DNA from 2 places in the Sphaerimonospora cavernae genome. Region 2 is predicted to be linked to the other one. Evidence: riboswitches for the same ligand, from Rfam matches in the RefSeq annotation. Region 2 holds a riboswitch; the other holds the start of a gene.
The links. A riboswitch is a leader RNA that binds a small molecule or an ion and turns the genes downstream of it on or off. The one in region 2 is predicted to bind S-adenosylmethionine.
Positions count from the first base shown of each region.

Region 1: another riboswitch for S-adenosylmethionine. It lies ahead of ACFHYQ_RS16075 (DUF3293 domain-containing protein); the one in region 2 lies ahead of thrC (threonine synthase).

Region 1 is NZ_JBHMQT010000034.1:8,528-14,213, reverse strand. Features, by position in the region: gene ACFHYQ_RS16080 (hypothetical protein) at 12-893, opposite strand; gene ACFHYQ_RS16075 (DUF3293 domain-containing protein) at 1,201-1,650, opposite strand; SAM riboswitch class IV at 1,695-1,812, opposite strand; SAM riboswitch class IV at 1,894-2,002, shown strand; gene ACFHYQ_RS16070 (DUF3293 domain-containing protein) at 2,050-2,988, shown strand; gene ACFHYQ_RS16065 (hypothetical protein) at 3,703-5,271, shown strand; gene ACFHYQ_RS16060 (thermonuclease family protein) at 5,278-5,686, opposite strand, start outside.
Region 2 is NZ_JBHMQT010000055.1:130,780-136,465, reverse strand. Features, by position in the region: gene ACFHYQ_RS24670 (ABC transporter ATP-binding protein) at 1-338, shown strand, start outside; gene ACFHYQ_RS24665 (S26 family signal peptidase) at 335-805, shown strand; gene ACFHYQ_RS24660 (MauE/DoxX family redox-associated membrane protein) at 802-1,311, shown strand; gene ACFHYQ_RS24655 (alpha,alpha-trehalose-phosphate synthase (UDP-forming)) at 1,518-2,948, opposite strand; gene ACFHYQ_RS24650 (RNA polymerase sigma factor) at 2,987-3,538, shown strand; SAM riboswitch class I at 3,709-3,850, shown strand; gene thrC (threonine synthase) at 3,865-5,139, shown strand; gene ACFHYQ_RS24640 (MoaD/ThiS family protein) at 5,184-5,459, shown strand.

The DNA of each region.
Region 1 (5,686 bases), on a different contig from region 2:
AAGACCTTGACCTACCCCAACAGAGAGCTGTCGGTCGCGCAACCCCCCCTGCGGCGCCCGCACCTCGAACGGTTTCCGTGCGTCGATCGGGTTGTCGTTGTGCCAGACGGCCTTCGGTCCAGGTAGTAGCTCTCGTAGAGGTCGAAGTCGTCCACGGGTGCTCCCGCGGCCCTGGCCTGCCCGTACGTGCGGGCCTGCTCGACAGCGAGGATGTACGCCTCACGCTGCTCCATCTCGGCCTGCTCCTCGATGAAGAGCACCCCGCCGAGCTCGTGGATGACCAGCGTGCCGTGCGGTTCGCCCTCCGGCCTGAGCGGGTCTTCCCGCCGGCAGCCGAGGATCTCGCCGACCAGAGCACTGTCGACGAAATCGAAGGCCGACAGATGCCTGCCGTACATCCGGACCGCCTCGTGGAACAGCGCCAGGGACTCCTCCGGGCGGTCGTGCAGGGAACGGGACGCCCAGCAGGCGAGCCGGATGCGCTCCTCCGCGAACGGCGCGTCGGTGAACTCCTCGTCGCTCAGGCCGTCCTGCAGCGGCCGGATCCGCGCCAGCGCATCCGTGGCGAGCTCGCGCACCTCCTCCCACCGCTCGTGACCGGCCGCCAGTTCGGCCGCCCGGAACAGCACCTCGATGGCGCTCTCCTCGTCCGTCCCCGTAAGACCCCGGAGGGAGCGCACGGCCGCCCGCGCGGCCTCCGCCGACCGTTCACCCTCGCCGAGCGTGCCGTACAGGTGGGCCAGGGTGAGGTACGCCTTTGGGAGACGAGGGTCTCCCGGGTCGCGGGCGGCCAGGAGCTCCACGGCCCTGGCCAGCGCGGACGCACGGCCGACCGGATTGTCGGAGGTGCTCGCGGAGGTGCTCAGAAGGACCTCGGGATCCTGCCCCACCATCCCCTCCGGCCCGAGCCGGAAGCCCGTCTGCAGCAGGACGAGCGTCTCGTGCGCGACGCTGCGCGTGTATAGGCGGGCAGGCGCCGGTGAACTCGGCTCCGGGACCGCCGTACGTACGGGCCTCGATGTGTACGCGGTGCTCCGGGTCCGCCATCAGCACGCGATAGAAGGCGACGCCGCACCCGTCTCGCAGGACCTCGTCGTACCGGAGGGCGGTCGCACGGGAACACCGTGCGGCCGCATCCCGCAGTTCCTCCCAGGAGGCGTCCAAAACTTCCATTAAGCACCTTTCCGAGGAAAACGCGGGTCAGGCCGCGACCGAGTGCGTACGAGCGACCCAGCCGAACGTTGCCGTACGGATGTCCCGGCACGACAGCAGGCGCCAGGCACCGGGGGTCCAGGTGAAAACGGCGTCCTGGCCGTAGCGGCGGCCGAGCGCGCGGGCCGCACGGTCGTCCAGACCGGCGACGGCCACGCTGTCCTCGATATGCCCCGCGACGAAATCCCCTCCGGCGGCGGGCCACCACCGCAGGCCGAGGGCATCGATCTCGGCGACCAGCGCCGCCTGGGCGTGGGCGTTGACGTCCCGGGGAACCGTACGGCCGCCTGGGTTGAACGCGGTGATCACATGGACCGTTGCGGCCGGCGGCAGGACGCCGGCGCACGTCCCCGGCGCGGCCGGGGTCAGTTCCACAACGGCGGCATCCAGCTGGAAGCGGACGACCGCCGTGCAGTAGAGGTCCCAGGACGAGGTCATGAGGGTCCTTGATGTTCCGGGACCCCCTTACCCGAGGGCAGGGAGATCCGCACTTGCCCCTGCCAGGCCGACAGCGGCCAGGTCTTCCCTGGAGGGCACCTTGCGCGGTGAGGCGAGGTTGCCAGCCGACTCTGATCCAGGGGCGTGGTCGGCTTCGTGACCCGGGCCAGATGCTGGCACAGCCGGCCGGTTTCTGTCCAGGTATTGACCATAAACGGCTTACGTCGCTAATGTCCGGCCCTGGGTCATGAGTTCCAGCGTCAAGCCCCGGCTCGCTGGACGGCATCCCGCCCGCTGCGGGTGCCCCGGGTGACGACCCGCTTCGCGCGAGGCGCGCGGAGAACGGCGGATCACCGGGGCCGGTCAGGCTACCGGGGTCCCAGGCCCCGGAGGTGCGTCATGCCCGTCCCGAACGACTCCTACGCCCTGCGCCGCACCCACTGCCCCGGCTGCGGCGTCTTCTACAACGCCATGAATCTGGGGCCGCGCGAGCCTGTCATCGAAGCGTTCCCCGGCGTGTACTACGCCCAGTGCCCGCACTGCAAGGTCCGGTGGCACGTGCACCGGCCCGGCGCCTCCGAGCGCGACCTGGCCGATCTGTTCGTCGCCGAACGCCCGGCCGAGCAGCCCGACATCACCGCCGCCTGGACCGGCGCCGTGCTCCGCCTCACGCTGGACGACCACATCCTGCGAGTAGGCCCCGCGGTCGGCAGGCCGGACACCGACGAGATTCCGCATCCCCTGGACGAGGTCGCCCACGTGCTGACGGGCTGGAACCCGGGCGGCCTGCCGGGACGCCTGACCCACAATCTGGACGCGCACAAGCGACTGCTCGACGACCTGCGTGAGCGCGGCCTGCACCTGCAGACCGACGCCGCATGCCACCATCCCGAGTTCGCCTGGGCCGAGCAGTCGGTGGTCGTGGTGGGAGCCGAGGAGAGCCTCGTCCTGGAGATCGCCCGCGGCTTCGGCCAGCCGGCCGTCCTGCGCTGGACGGCGGGGTTGCTGACCCCGATCGGCACCCACACCCGGGAACCCCTCGCCGACGGCGACCCGGTCGTCGTCACCCGGCTGCCGCAGCGGCCCTGCGTGATGACCGGCGAGGCCCGGGACGAGGTCTGCCGTAACCCGGGAGGGCCGTGGATCAGCAGGTCGAGGGCTGTCGGCACGGACTGGAACGACCGGCGCACCTGCCTCTACACGGCTCTCGGCTGCGACACCTGCCAGGGCGCCCGCGCCGGCGGAATCGCCGGCGCGGCCGCCCGCGTCGTATCCATCCGGCCCAGCGTTCCCAGCCGGTACGGCCTCGCACGCCGGACGACCGTCACTGGACCGTAACAAAAAGGCTGTGGACTTGATTCACAGAAGCCACATAAAGTGTGATCCCTACCTCTTACACCTCAGGTGGGGCAAACTGTAAGGATCTGCTGGGCGTGAACGACGGGGCCGGTGACCTGTGCAGGACGGTGGTGGTAACGCCGTTGACAGGCCGGTGGGGCCGAGCAGAAACATGCCGCCCACCACCTGGGGCAGAGACCCGATCATGTAGGCCAGGGCGGACAGGCCGGGTGACGCCGTCCGCACGGTCGGCTCCCCAGCCCCCCGGCGGACTCGGCGGTCCCGAGGGTCCAGATACAGCTCGGGGTAGCGCCCCCAGTCCGTGGCGATCTCAACGGCCGCTGGCGCTAAGCGCTGGGAACAGGGCGTTGACCCGACAGAACGCACATGCCGTCTCGGCACCAGAACCGCCTTTGGCTGCAGCCGCAGTACCTGGCGAGACATCACCTGTATCAGAAGTGGAACGAGCCGTATTCTGATCGGCAGCGTGTTGTGGTACAGGGAAAGGAGTCGGTGGGCGGATTGGCCAGCTCAGCATGCACTAACACACCTCACCCAAGTCGTGCCAACCTTTCTGTCCTCCGAGGTACCGACTGAAGACTCGATCGCGGTGGATGACATCGCCCGCTCACTTGACGACATCGACATCCTGGACTGCAACGGCCCCTGCTGGTTGACCGGCAGGAGGCTCGTGGCCGAGGGGAGCAATACGTTTTGATCCCACAGTTGGGCTCGGCGTTACGCGAGCGCACTGCCGTCAAGGTCGTCGACGACGGGGCTCACTATCTTCTCCATGAAGATGGCGAGCAGATTCTGTTCATCGGCAAGACGAACCAGATGAAGCCGCTCATCGACCTTATCGTCCTCACCAACATGCGGCTTGTGGGGATCTTTCTCTCCCAACCCGCCGAGAGTCCCAAGGTGCAGGCGTGGTGGCCGCAGGTGCGCTCGTTCTCCTTCAGCGAGAAGTGGTCGTCGAAGAACCGCCTGACGTTGCTGACGCACGAGGGCGCAGAGATCCCCTTCGGCACCGTCCGTGAAGCCGACGTCCCTTACGTACGGGCCCAGATCGAGCAACTCACTTCCTCGGCACACTCCGCCGTGGTGCTGCATACGCTGACCGCTCGAAGAGGTCGTGAGCAGGCGCGTGAGGCAGCCCGCCTCCGCGAGCAGGACCATTGCGCGCAGGAGTGGCTGCGCTACCAACAGGCCGACGCTTCACCGGCGAGTCCGCCCGGACGGAGCGACCTCCCCTTCCCCCCTGCCGTCGCAGACCAGGTTGCCTCGCCGCCTGTCCCCTCTGTGCCCGCCCCCACGGCTCCCAAGAAGGAGACATCAGCTCCAATACGCCCTGAATTGCAAAAGCCCCAATCCGCCCGCCTCATCCCCGCGCTGCAGGATCAACGTGCTGAACCCACGCCGTCTCCTCGGTTGGAGCAGCCGCCGCATGCGGATGAGGAGCATCCCGCCGAGGCTCCGGAGACCGGAGACGAGGGGTCAGCAGTCGTACTCGTCGCCGAGAGGAGTTTCCTCGCGGAGATCATCGAAGCGAGGAAGAAACCGCGGAAGTGGCCGTACCTGCTCCTGATCTGTGAGATTGCTGGCATCGCGATGCGCGGGAGTGGGTGGATCGTGATGGCGGCAGGCTTCGTCATCGCTGCGATCGTCGCCTCCGTCGAGAACGATAAGCTCCGCCCCCGCGTGGACTACGAGCTCACCGGAAACGAAGCATCGAAGTTTGAGGAGGTTGTGACGGCCTTTCGTAAAATGGCCAAGGCAGGCCGTGCATGGTTGATCACGGGGCGAGAGCGCGTGGAATCGACGTACGAGCGCAAGACCAACGCCGGAGCGGGAGTCAAATCGACAAGAGTCGCAGCATCGGTCTCGTTTGCGGGGCTCAGCAAGATCGTCACCGACGTCGAGGTGCCCACGCTCGCCGCGGGTCCCTGGGTGCTGCATTTCTACCCGGATCGGTTCCTACTCGGTAACAACGGCCGATTCACCGAGCATCGTTACGAGGAACTTCGCGGGAGCACGAGCGTCACACGCTTCGTAGAGACGGGAACCCTGCCGTCGGACGCCGTCGTCGTGGATTACACCTGGACCTACGTCAACGTGCGGGGCGGACCCGACCGCAGGTACAAGGACAACAGGAAGCTGCCCATCGCCCTGTACGGCGAGCTGACGCTCGTCGTGGACGATGTACAGCTCAATTGGATGGTCTCGAACGCGGACGTGCCGAAGCGGCTGCGAAAGGCGCTCAGGAGAGCCGGGGCGAAGTAGCCTCCCTCACCCTGCGCAACTGTGGATCCCGCGGTGAGCGGCGCGGGCTTTGGACTCGTACTCCGCGAACTTACGCTGTACCTCGCCGCGAACCTCTGTGGTCTCCAGCCGAGCCGCTCCGTTCACCAGCAACCAGGCGTTGACCATAGCCCGGTCGCTCCCCTCTTTCCACAGATAGACGGCGAGCGGCGCGCCGGCCCCTCGGGACCCTGCGCCTCGGGCAATCCAGATGTGAGACGACCGGGGGAGGTAGGAGGTAAGAAGACCTGTCGCCCAATCCGCCTTGCACTCGGCACCGTGCGGCGCAGCGATTCCGAGAAGCCTGACGACGGTCTGGTTGGTGGAGGGAAGGACAGAGCCGGGGGCAATCGCTTTCACCCCTAGCGTGTCTCCGCTGGATACGGTCATCACGATC
Region 2 (5,686 bases):
GGGTGACGCTCTCCGGCGGTCAGTGGCAGCGGGTGGCCCTGTCCAGGGCATTGTTACGTGGTGACCGCGATCTACTGATCCTGGACGAGCCCAGTTCCGGATTGGACGCCGAGTCCGAACACGCCATCCACAGCAGACTGAGGACGCTTCGGCGAGGCCGTACCAGCGTGTTGATCTCCCACCGGCTCAGCGCGGTCCGGGACGCCGACCATCTCGTCGTGCTGGAGGCCGGGAAGGTGGTCGAACAGGGCACGCACGAAGAGTTGATGTCGGCCGGGGGCCGGTACGCGGAACTGTTCACCCTCCAGGCCTCCGGCTATCGGGAGCCGGTGGGATGAGCGTCCTTCTGGGGGTCGTCTTCGTGGCCGCGGTCGCCGGGTTGGTCGTACGACGATGCCTGCTGATCGTCGAAGTCGAGGGAGCCAGCATGAAACCCACACTCCATGACGGGGATCGGCTGCTGGTGATACGCCTTGGCGGACTCGCTCGTAGGGGACAGGTGGTGGTGCTCGACCGTGAGCGACCGGGGCGACCGGGGCGACGGAGCGGTGAGCCGCGCACCGGTGAGCCGCCGCCCGCGCCGCTGATCGTCAAACGGGTGGCGGGCGTCGCCGGGGACAGGATCTCCGCAGAACTCGCAGGACGGGCGAACCTGCCGGTGGGTGACCGGGTTCCAGCGGGCCACGTCGTCATCTTGGGTGACAATGCCGCGGCGAGCCTGGATTCCCGAAGCATGGGTTATGTTCCCGCTGAGCGAGTCGCGGGCGTGGTGGTTGGTCGGTTTCCGAAGGATGGCCGTTCTTGATCTATCTGGTGTTGGTCTCGCGGATGCTGCTGACGGCCGTTTTTGTGCTCTCGGCGCTCGGAAAGGTGCGAAACCTCGACGCCTTCGCCGAGGCGTTGGCCCAACTGAAAGAGGTGCCGAAGCGGCTGACCGGAAAAGTGGCGCTTCTCGTGGTCGCCGCTGAGATCACGGTTGCGCTCCTGCTCGTCGTCACTTCCCAGGCGGGCCTGATATCGGCCGCGGTCCTGCTTCTGGCCTTCACCACCGTCATCATGCGAGCGATCTCTCGTCGGCGCCGGGTCTCCTGTAACTGTTTCGGAAAGCAGGGCGCGAGCATCGGCGAACGTCATCTGGTGCGGAACGCTCTGCTGGTTCTCATCGCGCTGCTGGGAGCGGTCGGTGAGATGTTCTCATCGGGCTCATTCGATTTACCAGGAATCGCGATGGCCGGGACGGTGACGGCCGCGCTCACGATCCTCATCTACTTCTGGGATGAACTCGTGGACCTGGTGGTCCCTCTCCGCTGACGTGGAGCCGATGAGGTGGAGCCTCCCGCTTCCCGGCATCCGGCCGGACGGTACCCGCGTTCGTCGCCGTCACGTCCCGCCGCGGTCCCGTTCGACGCGGGCCAGGAACGGCAATTGAATTGAGCTTGGTTGAGAGACTGGGACCGGCGTGGGCGCCGGTGTCGGCACCCAGAGCCGGCCACGGTGTAGCCGCGATCCGCGAATCTTCAGCAGTGATCCAGAGCGGCGAGCTGATCGTCGAACCAGCGCCTCGGGGGGAACGCGGTCGCCGCCTCCCGTAGCCGGGCGCAGCGCCCGGCCCGATCCTCCTCGGGCAGCAGCAGCGCCTCGTGCAGTGCGGCCGCCGTACCGGAGACGTCGTAGGGGTTGACCAGCAGCGCGTCGGCGCCGAGCTCCGCCGCGGCGCCCGCCTCGCGGGAGAGCACGAGCGCGCACCGCCTGGACAGGATCGGTCCCTCCTTGGCGACCAGGTTCATGCCGTCCCTGATGGGGTTGACCAGCAGGACGTCGGCCAGCCGGTAGGCGGCCAATGATCGCGGATAGTCGTCGTGGACGTTGAGGATCAGCGGATCCCAGTCCTCGGTGGCGAACTCGTCGTCGATCTCCTTGGCGCACCGCTGCACGGCCGCCGTGTACTCGCGGTATTCAGGCAGGTCGTGCCGGGACGGGTAGGCGAAGGCCAGATGCACGACCTTGCCGTGCCACTCCGGATGCCCGGCCAGGAACTCCCGGTAGGCGGTGAGGCCGCGCACGATGTTCTTGGACAGCTCTGTCCGGTCGATGCGGACGATCAGCTTGCGGTCGCCGACCACGTCCTTGATCGCGGCGATGTGCGACTCGACGTCGGGCTCGGCGGCACGTGCCCGCAGCGCCTCGCCGTTCACGCCGAGCGGATGCACGCCGATGCGGACGGTCCGGCCGCCGAAGCTGACCGTACGGCTCTCGCGATCGACCCTGGCGCCGAGGAAGACGGCGCAGCAGTCCATGAACGCCTCGGCCCAGCGGGCGGTGAGGAAGCCGGCGTGGTCGGAGCCGAGGATCCCCGACAGCACCTCGACGGCGACGTCGTCGGGTAGCAGCGAGAAGTACTCCGGCGGCGCCCACGGCGTGTGGGAGAAGTGGGCGATCCGCAGGTCGGGCCGCTCGACGCGGAGCATCGCCGGGGCCAGCGTCAGGTGGTAGTCCTGCACCATCACGCGGGATCCGGGCCCGGCCTCCTCGGCGAGCGCGAGCGCGAAAGCGCCGTTGTACTCCCGGTAGGACTCCCACTCGCGGCGGAAGCGTATGCCGAACTGCGGCGTGAACGGCGTGTTGTAGAGCAGGTGGTTGACGAACCACAGGGTCGAGTTGGCCACGGCGTTGTAGGCCCGATGGAAGACCGCCGGCGGGATGTCGAGCATCCGGACCGGCCCGGCGTCGAACGCGCGGTCGAGTCGCCCGCCGGGCGCGAGTCGTACGGCACCGCGGTCGCCGTCGGACAGCGCGGCGCAGACCCACAGCAGGTCACCGTCCCTGGCCACCTCCGACAGCCCGGAGACCAGACCGCCACCGCCCCGGCGCATGGTGAGCGTGCCGTCGTCCGACATGGAGAACGACACCGGCCCCCGGTTGGAAGCGATCAGAACCTGGCTGCTCATGAATCAATAGGATGTCAAAAGGAGGGGCGGAAACGGCAATGGCAATGGACGAGACAACTGAGGATCTGGCCAGGGCGGCCGCCGGAGGCGATCATCGATCACTCGGCGAACTGCTCCGCCGGATCGAGCCCGACGTGCTGCGGCACTGCGAGCGACTTCTACCCTATCGTCAGGACGCCGAGGAGGCGTGCCAGGACACGCTGCTCGCCGTGGCGCGCAACATCGGCAGGTTCGAGGGCCGGGCCAAGTTCAGCACCTGGCTGCACATCGTGACCGTCAACTGCACGCGGACCACCTACCGCTCGCTGAAGCGGCGCGCGGCCGAGCAGGCGGAGGAACTACCCGAGCAGCGCCCCGATCCTCGGCGGGTCAGCGTCATCGCCGGATCGCGGCTCGATCTGCTCGACGCCATGGAGTCGCTGGAGGCGGACAAGCCCGATCTCGCTCAGGCGCTGGTGCTGCGCGACATCTGCCAACTCGATTACCTGGAGATCGCCGAGCAGCTCGGCATCCCGCTCGGCACCGCCAAATCGCGGATCCACCAGGCCCGCAAGTACGTGCAGTCGGCACTCGGCGACGCCTACGGGTGACCTGCTTGATACCGGGCTCGCGTACGGATGGTGGGACGATTTGTCTCGTCTATTGAGAAGCGGGACCGGATTCCGGGAACGCCGGGGTACAGTGCTTACGGACGTTCCCCCATGCCATTCGACGACTCGGGACACGACCTGGGACAACTGAACGTCCACACAACTGAACATGCTCATCCAGAGGGGTGGAGGGACCGGCCCTGCGAAGCCCCGGCAACCCTCCCGTGACCGAACTCGTGACCACGAGGCCCGGCCGGGACAGGGTGCCAATTCCGGGCTCGCGGTCAAGGTGGTCGCGAGCGAAGATGAGGGAAGGGCCTCGCTTCATGGCGCACACCAATGCCCCCGGTTCCAGCACCACGACCAGTTCTGAGTTCGGCCCCGCCACGGGTCTGTCCTGTCGCGAATGCGGCACCGTCTACGATTTGGGGCCGATCTTCGCCTGTGCCGAGTGTTTCGGGCCGCTCGAGGTGACGTACGACTTCGGCGATGTCCGCCGCGAGGACATCGAGTCGGGACCGACGAACATCTGGCGCTACCGGGCGCTTCTGCCGGTTCCCGCGGACGTGGCGGCCAAGCCCAATCTCCAACCCGGGTGGACCAAGCTGGTCAAGGCGGACAGGCTCGCGGCCGAGCTGGGGCTACGCTCGCTGCACATCAAGGATGACTCGGGCAACCCCACCCACTCCTTCAAGGATCGGGTCGTGGCGATCGCCCTCGAGGCGGCCAGAACCTTCGGTTTCCACACGCTCTCCTGCTCCTCCACCGGCAACCTGGCGGGCGCCGTCGGCGCCGCCGCCGCCCGTGCCGGCCTCGACTCCTGCGTGTTCATCCCCGCCGACCTCGAGGCGGCCAAGGTCACGATGGCCTCGGCGTACGGCGGCCGCCTCGTCGGCATCCAGGGCACCTATGACGAGGTCAACCGCTTCTGCTCCGAGCTGATCGGCGACGAGCTCGGCGAGAAGTGGGGCTTCGTCAACGTCAACCTCCGGCCTTACTACGCGGAGGGGTCCAAGACGCTCGCGTACGAGATCGCGGAGCAGCTCGGCTGGCGGTTGCCCGACCAGATCGTCATCCCGGTGGCCTCCGGTTCGCAGCTCACCAAGGTGGACAAGGGCTTCCGTGAGCTGATCAGGCTCGGCCTGGTGGAGGACCGTCCGTACCGGATCTTCGGCGCCCAGGCGGAGGGTTGCTCACCGGTCTCAAGGGCGTACAAGGCGGGGCACGACGTGGTGCAGCCGGTCAGGCCGGACACGATCGCCAAGTCGCTGGCGATCGGCAACCCGGCGGACGGGCCGTACGTGCTGGACATCGCGCGGCGCACGGGCGGTGCGGTGGAGGACGTCGACGACCACGAGGTGGTCGAGGCCATCCGTCTGCTGGCGCGGACCGAGGGCGTTTTCGCCGAGACCGCCGGCGGTGTGACGGTCGGCGTGCTGCGCAAGCTGGCGCGCGAAGGCAGGCTCGACCCGGACGCCGAGACCGTCGTACTCAACACGGGCGACGGGTTGAAGACGCTCGATGCGATCGCCGAGCAGGCCCGTCCGGCGGCCGTCATCCGGCCGTCTCTCGACGCGTTCCGTACGGCTTTCGCCAACTGACCGCGTTTCCCTGAGCCCACTTCCAATCACGAAAGCGAGTGAAAATGAGCGTTTCTGTACGGATTCCGACGATTCTGCGCACATACACGAATGGGGTCGCGGAGGTGTCCGGAGAAGGTGCGACGCTTCGCGAGGTCCTGCAGAAGCTGGATGCGGACTACCCGGGCATCGGAGGTCGAATCTTGGACGAAACGGGCAAAATACGGCGTTTTGTCAATGTCTATGTCGGGGAAGAGGATGTCCGATTTGCCGAGGGGTTGGACACCTCCACGCCGGACGGCGCGCAGATCTCGGTGATCCCGGCAGTCGCGGGCGGCTGAGCCTCTCCGCACCTAGAGGGCGCCTGACCTGGGCATTTGTCATCGCCCAAGTCGGGCGCTACCTGTCAAATGGTGCAATTATCAACTATCGCCCACTAAAGTGAATATTCCCTGATCCTGCGTTGAGCGAACACCTCGTAGTAGTTTGCGGATTTACTCTGTTGTCCGATGCCTTGACACGGGTATCGTCGAGGACGATCGACGAAAACCGGGGGCTTCTTGGGTGT